DNA from 3 places in the Paraburkholderia sp. MM5496-R1 genome. Region 1 is predicted to be linked to each of the others. Evidence: predicted binding sites of a transcription regulator. Region 1 holds the regulator's gene; each other region holds the start of a gene.

Region 1 (4,857 bases):
ATACGCCCAGCACCTCCACCTGCCACACGTAGCGCTCGATCTCGATTTCGACCAGATCGCCGACACGCACGTCCTTCGCCGGCTTCACGGCGACGCCGCCGATACGCACCCGCCCCTTGTCGACCGCCTCCGCGGCCAGCGAACGCGTCTTGAAGAAGCGCGCGGCCCACAGCCATTTGTCGATGCGCAATTTCGCGCCCGGTTCGGTTGAAATGCGGTAGTTCATCTGCGTATTCAAGCTCCTGTCGTGTGCGGCACCGGCACCGCCTGCACGGGCCAGCCCTGCAGATGCTGCGCAACGATTTCGCCAAGCGCGGCAACCCACGGCTGCGACGCGTTCAGACAGGCGATCCGGTGAAACTCCTTGCCACCCGCCTGCAGAAATTCGCCGCGCCCTTCCATGCCGATTTCCTCGATCGTTTCGAGGCAGTCGGCGGTGAAACCCGGGCAAAACACGTCTGCACGCCGCACGCCTGCCGCGCCGAGCTCCTTCAACGTCGGCGCCGTGTAGGGCTGCAGCCATTCGGCCTTGCCGAAGCGCGACTGGAACGTGATGCGGCATTCGACCGACGTCAAATCGAGCGCCTGCATCAGCAGCGCGCCGGTCTGCTGGCATTGCTCGTGGTACGGGTCGCCGAGGTCGAGCGTGCGCTTGGGCACGCCGTGGAAACTGAGCACGAGCTTGTCGCCCGCCGCGAAATCGGGGCGGCCGTGCAGATGCCAGTAGTGGTGCACCTGTGCGGCGAGCGCCGCGATGTACGCCGGGTGATCGGCGTACTGGCGCACGGTGCGGACTTCCGGCTGGTTGCGCATGCGCTTGAGCGCGGAAAAGGCTTCGTCGAACGCGGTCGCAGTGGTCGACGCCGAATACTGCGGATACATCGGCATCAGCAACACGCGCTCGGCGCCCGCGAGCTTCAGTTGGTTCAGCATTGCCGGAATGCCGGGCGTGCCGTAGCGCATCGCGTAGTCGACCAGCACCGTGTAGTCGTTCAGTTGCAGCAGATGGCGCAGGCCCTCGACCTGCTTTTCGGTGTGGACGCGCAGCGGTGAGCCCTCGGGCATCCACACCGCCGCATACTTCTTCGCAGAGCTGCGGCCGCGCAACGGCAGAATCAGCAGACGCAGAATGAGCTGCCACAGCAGCGCCGGAATTTCGACCACGCGAGGATCGGACAGGAACTGCGCGAGGTAGCGGCGCACCGCGCGCGGCGTCGGCGCGTCGGGCGTGCCGAGATTGATCAGCAACACGGCGACGCGATGCGACGTGGCGTTCTGTGAAGGCCGCTCGAGGTCGAAGCGCATAGGTAGCAGAAATCACCGCATTTTGCGGCGAGTCGATTCAATGGAGATTCATTATAGCGGCGCGGGTTCTGCCCGGCGCCGCCAGAGACCCCTGGCCATTCGGACGATTGGCAGACACCGCGCGTTCGCGCATCATGATCGCCACGGACTGCGATGACGCCAGTTCCGCGGAGCCCGAGGACTACTGCTGGCTGAGCGTCATGGACAACAGCCGCGCGGTTATGTCCACGATCGGAATCACGCGGTTGTAGGCCATGCGGGTCGGTCCGATCACACCGAGCGTGCCGACGATCTTGCCGTTCACCTCGTACGGCGCGGTGACGACGCTCATTTCCTCGATCGGTACCAGATTCGATTCGCCGCCAATGAATATTTGCACGCCCGCCGCGTGACTCGACACGTCGAGCAACTGAAGGAGGCTGGTCTTCTGGTCGAACACATCGAACAGCTTGCGCAGGCGCGCCATGTCCGACGAAAGATCGGCGACTTCGAGCAGATTGCGCTCGCCCGAGATCAACACGGTCTCGCCGGTGTCGGATTCGTCGGTGCTGGCGGTGACGGCCGCGTGCATCAGCGAGGTCATGTCGCCACGCAGCTCGTCGATTTCCTCGCGCAGGCGGCGGCGCACCTCGTCGAACGAGAGGCCCGCGAAGTGCGCGTTGATGTAATTGGAGGCTTCCACCAGTTGCGAAGGCGAAAAGTCGCGCTGGGTGGCGAGGATGCGGTTTTGCACGTCGCCTTCGGGCGTCACGATAATCAGCAGAATGCGCTGGTCGGACAGGCGCATGAATTCGATCTGCTTGAACACGTGGCTGCGACGCGGCGTGAGCACGACGCCGGCGAACTGCGACAGATTTGACAGCACGCTCGCCGCCGCGGCGACAATCTTCTGCGGCTCGCCCACCTGCAGCGTGGTCTTGACGGTGCGCGTCACCGCCTCCTCGTCGGCGGCGGATTCGACGGTCAGCATCGTGTCGACGAACAGGCGGTAGCCGCGTGGCGTCGGAATGCGCCCTGCCGACGTATGCGGACTGATCACGAGCCCCAGATCCTCGAGGTCCGACATCACGTTGCGGATCGTGGCCGGACTCAGTTCGAGGCCCGAATAACGTGACAGCGTGCGCGAGCCGACCGGCTGACCTTCGGCGATGTAGCGCTCAATCAGCGTTTTGAGGAGGGTTTGTGCGCGAGGATCTAGCATGACGAAAAATTTTAGCTCATTGGCATCGCAGCCGAGAGCGCCCGCGGCGCCCGCTCCCGGCGAATGCACCGCCGTCGGCGGGCTCGCATGTCATCGGGTCTTCACCATTCTAACGATAATCGCGACATACGCAGACGCCCTGCGTGCGCCGCCCCACAACCGGGTTGGTCTGCGGTTCTTTTCAGGCCCTACCTATGGTGTAATGCCGGCATGCAAGTGACCAGCCAGTTCAAGACCGTCGCGCTCGTCGGGCGCAGCAATACGCCAGGCATCGGCGAGCCGCTGACCGCGCTCGCCGCCTGCATCGCGAAGCTCGGCCTGGAAGTCGTGTTCGAAGCAGACACCGCCGCCGAAATCGGCGTGACCGACTATCCGGCGCTGCGTCTCGCCGAGATCGGCGCGCGCGCCGACGTCGCCGTGGTGCTCGGCGGCGACGGCACGATGCTCGGCATCGGCCGCCAGCTCGCGCCGTATCGCACGCCCTTGATCGGCATCAACCACGGGCGGCTCGGCTTCATCACGGACATTCCGATCTCCGACATGCGCGAGATCGTGCCGCAGATGCTGTCCGGCAATTTCGAGCGCGAGGAGCGCGTGCTGCTCGAAGCGCGCATCGTGCGCGACGGCACGCCGATCTACCACGCGCTCGCGTTCAACGACGTGGTGGTCAACCGCAGCGGCTTCTCGGGCATGGCGGAGTTGCGCGTGTCGGTCGACGGACGCTTCATGTACAACCAGCGCTCGGACGGCCTGATCGTCGCGACGCCGACCGGCTCGACCGCGTACGCGCTGTCCTCGCAGGGGCCGATCCTGCATCCGCAGCTACAGGGCATCGTGCTCGTGCCGATCGCGCCGCACGCGCTGTCGAACCGGCCGATCGTGCTGCCGGACGAATCGAAGGTCAGCATCCAGATCGTTTCCGGGCGCGAGGTGAACGTCAATTTCGACATGCAGTCGTTCACGTCGCTGGAGCTCGGCGACACGATCGAGGTGCGCCGTTCGCGCCACACGGTGCCGATGCTGCATCCGGTCGGCTACAGCTACTATGCGACGTTACGCCAGAAGCTGCACTGGCACGAGTACCCGTCGCACGAAGAAGACCCGAGGCCGTAAGCGGCACTTTGATTTCGCACGCCGCCGCGGCCGCCACCCGAATCCCAAGCTCACCCGACCACCTCCATGCTTCGCCACCTCTCGATACGCGACTTCGTCATCGTCGCCGCGCTCGACCTCGAATTCGACAGCGGCTTTACCGTTTTCTCGGGCGAGACCGGCGCCGGCAAATCGATCCTGATCGACGCGCTCGCGCTGGCACTAGGCGCGCGCGCCGAGGCGAGCGTCGTGCGCACCGGCGAGAGCCGCGCCGACATCACCGCGGAGTTCGAGACGCACGCACAGGTCGATCAATGGCTCGACACGCAGGCGCTCGGCGCGGCCGACGACGGCCAGCACGGCGGCACCGTGATGCTGCGGCGGGTGGTCGACGCGAACGGCCGCTCGCGCGCGTTCATCAACGGTACGGCCGCCACGCTCGCGCAGCTGCGCGAGGTCGGCGAGATGCTCGTCGATATTCACGGCCAGCACGCGCACCAGTTGCTGATGCGCCCCGACGCGCAGCGCGAGCTGTTCGACACGCACGCGGGCCTGTCCGACCTGGCCGCCGCCGTCACGCGCGCGTGGCGCACGTGGCGCGACAAGGCGCAGGCCGTCGAGCACGCGCAAACGCGCGATCGCGAGCTGCAACTCGAACGCGAGCGACTCGCGTGGCAACTCACCGAACTCGACAAGCTCGCGCCACAGCCGGGCGAATGGGAAGAAGTCAACACCGAGCATCGGCGGCTGTCGCATTCCGCGAATCTGATCGACGGCGTGCAGGGAGCGCTCGGCGCGCTGTCCGAATCGGACGACGCGATGATCACGCATCTCGGCTCGATCGTGTCGAAGGTGCGCGACCTCGCGGAGATCGACCCCGCGCTGAACGACGTGCTCGCCGCGCTCGAACCGGCCGAAATCCAGTTGCAGGAAGCCGCGTATTCGCTGAGCCACTACGCGCAGAAGCTCGAGCTCGATCCGGAGCGGCTCGCGCAGGTCGAAAAGCGCCTCGACGCGCTGCACTCGGCCGCGCGCAAGTTCCGCCTGCGGCCCGAGACGCTGCCGGAAGAACACGCAGAGCGGCGCAAGCAACTGGCCGCGCTCGACGCCGCCGCCGACCTCGACGGTCTGCGCGCCGCCGAGGCGCAAGCGAAGGAAGTGTTCGTCGCCGAGGCGAAAAAGCTGTCGAAGGCACGCGCGAAAGCAGGCAAGGCGCTCGGCGAGGCGGTCACGACCGGCATGCAGGAACTGTCGATGAA
Region 2 (4,857 bases), 180 kb from region 1:
TCCGGCGCATCGTGTTCCAGCAGTCGAAGGATGAGACCAAGGCGCTCGCCGTCGAAGGCACGGGCCTCATCAAGGAACACGCGCAGGCGCGGCCGGGCACGCGCTGGACCTTCCAGTACTCGCCCGAGACCTTCAACACGACCGAGCTGCCGTTCGCGCGCGAGGTGTGCGACGCGCTCGCGCAAACGTGGCGGCCTACGCGCGATCACAAGATGATCGTCAACCTGCCGGCAAGCGTCGAAGCGGCCACGCCGAACGTGTTCGCCGACCAGATCGAATGGATGCATCGCAACCTCGGTTACCGCGACAGCATCGTGCTGTCGGTGCATCCGCACAACGATCGCGGCACCGCCGTGGCCGCGGCGCAGCTCGCGCTGCTGGCGGGCGCGGATCGCATCGAAGGCTGTCTGTTCGGCAATGGCGAGCGCACCGGCAACGTCGATCTCGTCACAGTCGCGATGAATCTCGACGCGATGGGTATCGACAGCGGTCTGGATTTCTCGGATCTCGCGACGATCAGGCGCGTGGCGGAGCACTGCACGCGGCTTCCGGTTGCGGCGCGGCATCCGTATGCGGGACAGGTAGCGATGCGCGGCACGCGCGAGGCGCGCGACGCGGATGCCGATGTAGACGAGCACGGCGCAAACAGCCGCGACAAAGCTGGCGAATGCGTGACCGCGTGAATTCGCGTTGGGCCTCGAGCCTGCTGCAGCGGAGTGCACACCCGCATTCCGCTGCCGCTGGAGACGCGCTCACGAGGCGCGCCCGCCCGATGAGAATCTCACTCGAGCGCGCAACGGGTCGCCTGCCACGCGATCAGTCGCCACTGCCCGTCTTCGTGCGTGTGAATCGCGGTATAGGCAATCGGAAACAGGAGCGCGCCGTTGTTGGCCTCCATCTCGATCAGCGCGCGGCCCGTGACGACGTAGGTCTCGCGCCCGGCCGGCAAGACATCCTGCGACTGCACCTCGATTTGCCGATAACGACGGCGCCCCGCGGTGATCCCGTCGATGAACTGCCGCTTCGTCTCGCGCTTGCCATTCGTATGGACGTAGCTCACGTTGTCCGCGAGCAGCGTGTCGAGCGACTGCCCATCGCCATCGACCATCGCGCGAAAACGCTCTCGCTCGAGCCCGCGAATCGCTTCGATCATCTTTGCCGCCATTGCAGAGCCCCTCGAACACCGCGAGCCGCAGGCGGCCACGGTCAGAAGTGATATTGCAAATATAGCTGGCTGAAATTTATACCAGGATTCGGCTCTTTGATACCGCCATTGGAGACATGCTGGAAGCGGTAGCCGGCGACATACTGCTCACGAGCGCCGAACTGCAGCCCGACGCCCGCCATCTCGGCGAACTGGAACGCGGTGCCCAACGTGAAGTCGGAAGAAATGCGCGGGCTGGTCAGCAGCCGGACGCCGGCACCCACCTCGATGAATGGCCGCACCGAACCCGACGACCTGATGAAGCGGATCACCGGCGTCACGCCGATCTCGCCGATGTTGTCGTGAACGTTTCCTTCATTGGTGTGCCACCACGCGACATGCGCCTCGCCGAGCAGCGCGAAATGCCAGTCGCCGATCTGCCACCAGGTCAGGTTTGGATCCCAGACCACGCCGAGATCGAGCGTCCTGACGTGATGGTCGCCGACGCCGGCGGCCACCTGCACGCCGAACTGCTCAGCTTGGGACGCGCCCGCCGCGCTCAACAGCAGAACGAGCAGAACGGCAACCGTGCTTTTTAGACTAAGCCCACGCACCACAAGATTCTGCCGGTTCATCCGCCCCCCATACTGCCGAGTATTAAGCGAGCGCCCCCTTTATTCCAGGCACGAATTCAGGAGCAAGTATTTCCCAGATAATGCCCATGATCAGCAATTATTCTCTTCAAAACCGGATGATATCAGTCAAACGTGAGCCTGCACCCGCTCCGGGCGGTACTTTGTACAGGTCCAACGCGCAGGGCAAATAGGGCGTATGATGGCTATCGGAAGTCAAAACTCAATAGGGTTTTTGGGAACTCGGATACCCCTGCGACCTCTAAGTATTAGCACTCGGCAGATCTGAGTGCTAACATCCGTCGCTGGAGTCGTTTACTGAGTACGCAATTGTCTGATTCCAAAGGAGCTTCAAACGTGAGCCATGCAATGACCCTTCCGAGTACTTTGAGCCCGTCGTCGGCTAAGGCCGCTCCGGCAGGTGCACTGGCGCTCTCGCATTCCTCGCTGCTGTCCGGTCACCTGGGCAACATCGACGCCTACATCCAGGCGGTCAACCGGATTCCGATGCTGACGCCGGCGGAGGAACGCCAGTTCGCCACCGAATTGCGCGAACACGACAATCTGGAGGCGGCGCGCCGCCTGGTGCTGTCGCACCTGCGACTCGTCGTGTCCATCGCGCGTAACTACCTCGGTTACGGGTTGCCGCACGCCGATCTGATCCAGGAAGGCAACATCGGCCTGATGAAAGCGGTCAAGCGCTTCGATCCCGAGCAAAACGTGCGCCTCGTGTCGTACGCGATGCACTGGATCAAGGCCGAGATCCACGAGTACATCCTGCGCAACTGGCGCATGGTGAAGGTCGCCACCACCAAGGCGCAGCGTAAGCTGTTCTTCAACCTGCGCAGCCACAAGCAGGGGCTTGGCGCGTTCACGCCGGACGAGATCGACGGTCTCGCGAAGGAGCTGAACGTGAAGCGCGAAGAGGTCGCGGAGATGGAGACGCGTCTGTCAGGCGGCGATATCGCGCTCGAAGGTCAGGTCGAAGACGGCGAGGAGTCGTACGCGCCAATCGCCTATCTGGCCGACTCGCATAGTGAACCGACTGCCGTGCTGGCTTCGCGTCAGCGCGACCGGCTGCAAAGCGACGGCATCGCAAGCGCGCTCGACGCGCTCGATCCGCGCAGCCGCCGCATCATCGAAGCGCGCTGGCTGAAGGTGGCCGACGACGGCTCGGGCGGCTCCACGTTGCACGAGCTGGCCGACGAGTTCGGTGTCTCGGCCGAACGTATCCGCCAGATCGAAGCCAGCGCGATGAAGAAGATGCGCGGCGCGCTGACCGAATACGCGTAAAGCGTCGAAGCCATGCGCGCGTCAATTGTGTCCCGCCTATGACATAGGTAAAAACGACACGCGTTAATCGGTCGCGCCATTTAGCGACCATCGCGCTCAAGCCCCGCCCTCGCAAGACGGCGGGGCTTTTTCATTCTTTTCGCCCTTTCTTGCGTCCCCGCGGCCGCGCATTCGCGTCGGCCTATCCGCAAGCCGGCCTGTCGAGGCCGGTAAGCGTTTCTTGACGTATCGCAAGTCCGGTAGCAATACTGCACAGACGCGGCAAGTTTCGCGACGTGTTGCCGCATGGCTAAACCTGAGCGCGCGAGGTTCACCTCCTACAATCGGCATGCATTCGCCAGACTGCCAGACTGCCTGACGGCCAGGGCGGTCTGGATCCAGCCGGACTCACCGGCGTGAAGTCGTCTTCGACCGATCATGACCATAGCCCTGAATCGCAGCAGCACTGTCCGGTCGCGCTTGCGCGGCCGGTTCACCAGGTGGGTGCGCGGTCCAACGCTGGCGCGCGATATCGCCATCATCCTCGCCATCAAGTTCGTGCTACTGATGGCGCTCAAGTACACATTCTTCAATCATCCACAGGCGCAGCACATGATGCTGCCGCCTGAGCAGGTCGCGCAGGCGCTGCTGTCGGTGCCCGCCCCGCATCCGTCTCGAGGTGATCAACATGCCCGTTAGCGAAGTCGTAGAACTGTCGCGGTTCCAGTTCGCCATCACGGCGCTTTATCACTTTCTGTTCGTGCCGCTCACGCTCGGTCTCGCCTGGCTGCTCGTCATCATGGAATCGGTCTACGTGATGACCGGCAAGCAGATCTACAAGGACATGACGCAGTTCTGGGGCAAGCTGTTCGGCATCAACTTTGCAATGGGCGTCGCGACCGGCCTCACGCTCGAGTTTCAGTTCGGCACCAACTGGGCTTATTACTCGCATTACGTCGGCGACATTTTCGGCGTGCCGCTCGCCGTCGAAGGGCTGATGGCGTTCTTCCTCGAATCGACGTTCGTCGGTCTGTTCTTTTTCGGCTGGAACAGATTGTCGAAAATCCAGCATCTGATCGTCACGTTCTGTGTCGCGCTCGGTTCGAACCTGTCGGCGCTGTGGATTCTGATTGCCAACGGCTGGATGAACAATCCGGTCGGCGCGAAGTTCAACTATCAGACGATGCGCATGGAGCTCGACAGCATCAGCTCGGTGATCTTCAACCCGGTTGCACAGGTCAAGTTCGTGCACACGGTATCAGCTGGATACGTGACCGCGGCGATGTTCGTACTCGGCGTGTCGTCGTGGTATCTGTTGAAGCGCCGCGACACCGAGTTCGCGCTGCGCTCGTTCGCGATCGCCGCCGGCTTCGGCCTCGCGTCGGCGCTGTGCGTGATCGTGCTGGGCGACGAATCCGGCTATCGCACCGGTGAAGTCCAGCAGATCAAGCTCGCGGCTATCGAATCCGAATGGGACACCGCGCCCGCGCCGGCACCGTTCACGATATTTGGCATCCCCAATCAGAAAGAGCAACGCACCGACTATGCGATCCGTGTGCCGTACGCGCTCGGCATTATCGCGACCCGCTCGCTCGACGAACCCGTGGTCGGCCTGCGCGACCTGATCGCCCAAAACGAAGGTCGCATCAAGGACGGCATGCTCGCCTATTCGGCGTTGCAGCGGTTAAAGGGCGGCGACTCCAGCGACGAGGCGCATGCGGAGTTCGACAAGTACAAGGACGATCTCGGCTACGCCCTGCTGCTCAAGCGGTTCACGCCGAACGTCATCGACGCGACGCCAGACCAGAT
Region 3 (4,857 bases), 120 kb from region 1:
TCAATTGCGAACGGCTCAAGTGGATGGCGGGTAATGCGTTGCACCGGCCTGCGCAGAAGTGAAGTGAAACGAGCGTGCTGTCGGGCGAGCGAAACTGGCGGATCGTGGCCTGATGCAGAAGGCTTCGCCGGGCTGAATCTCGCGCGGCTGTAGTCGACGACACGCGAACCGACTGGAACCGGAAGCTTTTTGCATCAATCGACGGTTTCGGGCATAAATACACAATATTATGACTTTCGCTTAATGTTCGGCCAACCGTCGAGTAGTCTGCAGATGTAACTCTCAACGACTTTTCGAGCATGTAACTAATTCGCGAATATCGTTTGGTCCGTACTGCGGCACATTTGCGGCGGTAATGAGGCCTGCTATATGTGAATATTAGCTAACGTAATGCCGGACCGGACCGACCGTCTGCTCGGCAAGCTTCCAGATCAAACACTGTTTGACCTTTTGCCGTTATCGTTTCGAAGTGAGGAGCGGTTATGTTGAACCCGAAGACGTTCGGACACTTCCTTTGGCTCGTCCGCAAGACGTGGATAACACGCGGGCCGCGTTTGTACTACTCGCAGTTTGGAGAGGACGCGGTGTTGCGCGAGATAATCAGTCCCCGGTGCAATAAGGGTGTTTATGTCGACGTTGGTGCATACCACCCTGTCAAGTTCTCGAACACACATGCGCTTTACAAGCGTGGTTGGCGCGGCATCAACATAGACATGGATCCGGTGAAAATTGAAGCGTTTTCTCTTGCGCGGTTTGGTGATGTCAATGTACGTGCGGCCGTCTCGAACGAGAAACAGCTCAAGGAAGTCTATAATTTTTCGAACTATGGGTTGACTTCGACCATAGATCCCATAGTGGCTGCGGCCGAAGTCCAGAAGCCTATCTCCGTCCGGACCGTTGAAACCACCACATTGAACGACGTTCTCGAGCACACCCCGTACGCCGATCAGGAAATCGATCTGCTTTCCATTGACGTGGAAGGTCACGATTACGAAGTCTTGCGATCGATTGATATCAGCAGGTATAAACCAAAAATCATTATTGTGGAGTCTACGCTGACTTCGATAAGGGAAGTCTGGGGTGTCCATTTAACCGGAGTTGAGCGTAGACTGGGACAATGGAACGTCCCCATGCCAGCACCCACTATCCCAAGTCCCTTGGGGAGTTTCAGGCATGGTTCCCGACTGATGCAGACTGCCTGGACTATCTGGAATGGCTGCGATGGCCTTGCGGCTTCGTCTGCCCGTCCTGTGGTCATCCGGGAGGATGGCGGCTTGGGGACGGCAGGTTCATGTGTACTGCATGCGGGAGCCGCACGTCAGTGATGGCAGGCACCGTCTTTGACCGGACCCGTACTCCCCTTACGGTGTGGTTTTCGGTCTGTTGGCATTTTGCTACCGGCAAAGACGGGATCTCGGCGCTGAGTTTGAAGCGGACCCTCGAGATCGGCTCCTACCAGACAGTGTGGGCTATCCTTCATCGCCTGCGGTCTGTGCTCATTCGCCCCGATCGGGAGCGCCTTTGCGGGACGGTGGAGGTGGACGAAACCTACATCGGAGGCAAAGAATCCGGACTTTCGGGAGGCCGTGCCAAAGGGAAGAAGATCCTGACGTGTATCGCGATCGAGATCGCGGAGCCGAAGGGATTCGGGCGCTGTCGGATGGCGCCGGTGGCGGATGCCTCCTCAGAATCGCTTCGCTCCTTCGTGTTGGATAACGTCGAGCCGGGGGCGACGGTCATCACCGATGCCTGGCAGGGTTACCGGTGGCTGGAGAAGAATGGTTACATCCATGACCGCCGTAGCCAGCGGGCCGCGTCGGCGCGGGGCGAGGACCCCGAAGAACTTCTGCCAGGTGTGCATCGAATAGCGTCCCTTGCAAAACGTTGGCTCCTGGGCACCCACCAGGGAGCGGTGGATTCTGCACACTTGCCCAGTTACCTGGACGAGTTCGTGTTCCGTTTCAACCGCCGCCGCTCACGTAGCCGAGGGATGCTGTTCTACCGGATCCTGGAGCTTGCTGTCGCCCATGGACCGGTTCGTTACCAAAACCTTGTTATGAGCCAGAGGCCAAAGGCTGTTCCTCCCAAGCCGCCGAGGCAACGCGGACATCCGCCCAGCCTGGAGCGACCTTCGCCGAGCCGCCCGTGGAGGCAAAACGCTAACTCCGGTTAAATGGACACCCCATGGGGAAGTAATAGCTTCCGCCATATTTCGCTATCTGGAGGAGCGCAATTATCGACTGGTCAGTTGGACATATTTGTCGCTGATCTTCAGAGTGGAAAGATCTCAAATCTTTCGCACTCAGTTATAGCGTTACGGTTCTGCAAGTATCGTCCTTGCAGCTGCTATCAATTTCACAATCCCGCTATCAACGGCCGCTGCAACGGTCCAGATATACTTGGACCGACTGGTGCCTCAGCCGCCAAGCACATTCATGAGCCCCCTCGACTTGCCTGAAGGCTGACTATCGTAACGGCCCGCGCTTATGGGGGATTTCCCTGGGTTTGACGTTTCGAGCGGGCGCTCCGCTCCGAAGTCGCTGCCTCGTCATGGCTCGCCTCTTCCTTCACGAAGGGCCGAATCTCAACGCAACACGTCGGTAAATTATTGTTTTCTTAGAGAAAATGCCGAACGGCAGACGTTCCGCACGGGGCGGGTTCAAGCCCGAGCGAATCACGTTTGAGGCTGAGTGAACTTCGACCGCGTTCCCCGCTTCTTGAATTTGTCACTGCCCGTCCATATAATTAGCACTCGCTGCACGAGAGTGCTAACAACATCTCCGGTTGGCTCGGCCAGCCGGGTTTTTCTCAGCGTTCTTCAGTCTCAATCAGAGAGGAGTATGTATGAACCTTCGTCCTTTGCATGATCGCGTGATCGTCAAACGTCTGGATCAGGAAACCAAGACCGCGTCGGGCATCGTGATCCCCGAAGCCGCAGCGGAAAAGCCGGATCAAGGTGAAATCCTCGCAGTCGGCCCGGGCAAGCGCGACGACAAGGGCGCAGCCATTGCGCTCGACGTGAAGGTCGGCGACCGCGTCCTGTTCGGCAAGTACGCAGGCCAGACCGTCAAGGTCGACGGCAACGAACTGCTCGTGATGCGCGAAGAAGACATCATGGCCGTGGTGCAGAAGTAAGCGCAAGGTCGCTACTTCACCGGTTATATCCTAAGTATTCAAGGAGTTAGAAGATGGCAGCTAAAGACGTCGTATTCGGTGATTCCGCCCGTGCCAAGATGGTCGAAGGCGTGAATATTCTCGCCAACGCCGTGAAGGTCACGCTGGGTCCGAAGGGCCGCAACGTGGTTCTCGAGCGCAGCTTCGGCGGCCCGACGGTCACCAAGGACGGTGTGTCGGTCGCGAAAGAGATCGAACTGAAAGACAAGCTCCAGAACATGGGCGCGCAAATGGTCAAGGAAGTCGCTTCCAAGACCAGCGACAACGCAGGCGACGGCACGACGACCGCTACGGTTCTCGCGCAATCGATCGTCCGCGAAGGTATGAAGTACGTCGCATCGGGCATGAACCCGATGGACCTGAAGCGCGGTATCGACAAGGCCGTTACAGCCGCAATCGAAGAACTGCGCAAGATCAGCAAGCCGTGCACGACCAACAAGGAAATCGCCCAGGTTGGCGCGATCTCGGCGAACAGCGATTCGTCGATCGGCGAGCGCATCGCTGAAGCAATGGACAAGGTCGGCAAGGAAGGCGTGATCACCGTCGAAGACGGCAAGTCGCTGCAAGACGAGCTGGACGTCGTCGAAGGTATGCAATTCGACCGCGGCTACCTGTCGCCGTATTTCATCAACAACCCGGACAAGCAAGTCGCCGTGCTCGAGAACCCGTTCGTGCTGCTGCACGACAAGAAGGTGTCGAACATCCGTGACCTGCTGCCGGTGCTCGAGCAAGTCGCGAAGGCTGGCCGTCCGCTGCTGATCATAGCTGAAGACGTCGAAGGCGAAGCGCTCGCAACGCTGGTCGTCAACAACATCCGCGGCATCCTGAAGACCGTTGCCGTCAAGGCTCCGGGCTTCGGCGATCGTCGTAAGGCGATGCTGGAAGACATCGCGATCCTGACCGGCGGTCAGGTCATCGCTGAAGAAACCGGCCTCACGCTCGAGAAGGCAACGCTGGCTGAACTGGGCCAGGCGAAGCGCATCGAAGTGGGCAAGGAAAACACCACGATCATCGACGGCGCTGGCGAAGCAGCGAACATCGAAGCTCGCGTCAAGCAAGTGCGCACGCAGATCGAAGAAGCGACCTCGGACTACGACCGTGAAAAGCTGCAAGAACGCGTCGCCAAGCTGGCAGGCGGCGTTGCAGTGATCAAGGTCGGTGCTGCGACCGAAGTCGAAATGAAGGAAAAGAAGGCACGTGTCGAAGACGCACTGCACGCAACGCGCGCGGCTGTGGAAGAAGGCATCGTGGCGGGTGGCGGCGTCGCGCTGATCCGTGCACGTACGGCAATCGCTGGCCTGAAGGGCGCTAACGCCGATCAGGACGCAGGTATCAAGATCGTTCTGCGCGCCATGGAAGAGCCGCTGCGCCAGATCGTCGCCAACGGTGGCGAAGAAGCGAGCGTCGTCGTGGCAGCGGTTGCTGCTGGCAAGGGCAACTACGGCTACAACGCAGCGACCGGCGAGTACGTCGACCTGGTCGACGCAGGTGTCGTGGATCCGACGAAGGTGACGCGCACGGCGCTGCAAAACGCCGCTTCGGTTGCTGGCCTGCTGCTGACGACCGACGCAGCTGTCTGCGAACTGCCGAAGGAAGATGCTCCGATGCCTGGCGGCATGCCCGGCGGCATGGGCGGCATGGGCATGGACATGTAATTCCGCTCGGGCCTCGTGGTCCGGCCGC

What was found. The regulator HrcA, encoded in region 1, represses chaperone genes, less so after heat shock. The targets are predictions, from matches to a motif close to TTAGCACTCNNNNNNNNNGAGTGCTAA.
Region 2: rpoH (RNA polymerase sigma factor RpoH) is a predicted target of HrcA. The motif match lies at 2,046-2,072, and genes of this name have one in related genera.
Region 3: groES (co-chaperone GroES) is a predicted target of HrcA. The motif match lies at 2,746-2,772, and genes of this name have one in related genera.

What each region holds. Positions count from the first base shown of each region.
Region 1 is NZ_JBNDLT010000002.1:2,058,046-2,062,902, forward strand. Features, by position in the region: gene OKW38_RS16460 (RNA-binding S4 domain-containing protein) at 1-226, opposite strand, end outside; gene hemH (ferrochelatase) at 235-1,305, opposite strand; gene hrcA (heat-inducible transcriptional repressor HrcA) at 1,487-2,506, opposite strand; gene OKW38_RS16475 (NAD kinase) at 2,717-3,619, shown strand; gene recN (DNA repair protein RecN) at 3,686-4,857, shown strand, end outside.
Region 2 is NZ_JBNDLT010000002.1:2,233,830-2,238,686, forward strand. Features, by position in the region: partial or broken gene OKW38_RS17230 (2-isopropylmalate synthase) at 1-584, shown strand, start outside; gene OKW38_RS17235 (nuclear transport factor 2 family protein) at 782-1,165, opposite strand; gene OKW38_RS17240 (acyloxyacyl hydrolase) at 1,207-1,779, opposite strand; gene rpoH (RNA polymerase sigma factor RpoH) at 2,134-3,069, shown strand; gene cydP (cytochrome oxidase putative small subunit CydP) at 3,487-3,747, shown strand; gene OKW38_RS17255 (cytochrome ubiquinol oxidase subunit I) at 3,737-4,857, shown strand, end outside.
Region 3 is NZ_JBNDLT010000002.1:1,942,093-1,946,949, reverse strand. Features, by position in the region: gene OKW38_RS15920 (hypothetical protein) at 1-62, shown strand, start outside; partial or broken gene OKW38_RS15915 (FkbM family methyltransferase) at 483-1,052, shown strand; partial or broken gene OKW38_RS15910 (IS1595 family transposase) at 1,118-2,056, shown strand; gene groES (co-chaperone GroES) at 2,845-3,135, shown strand; gene groL (chaperonin GroEL) at 3,189-4,829, shown strand.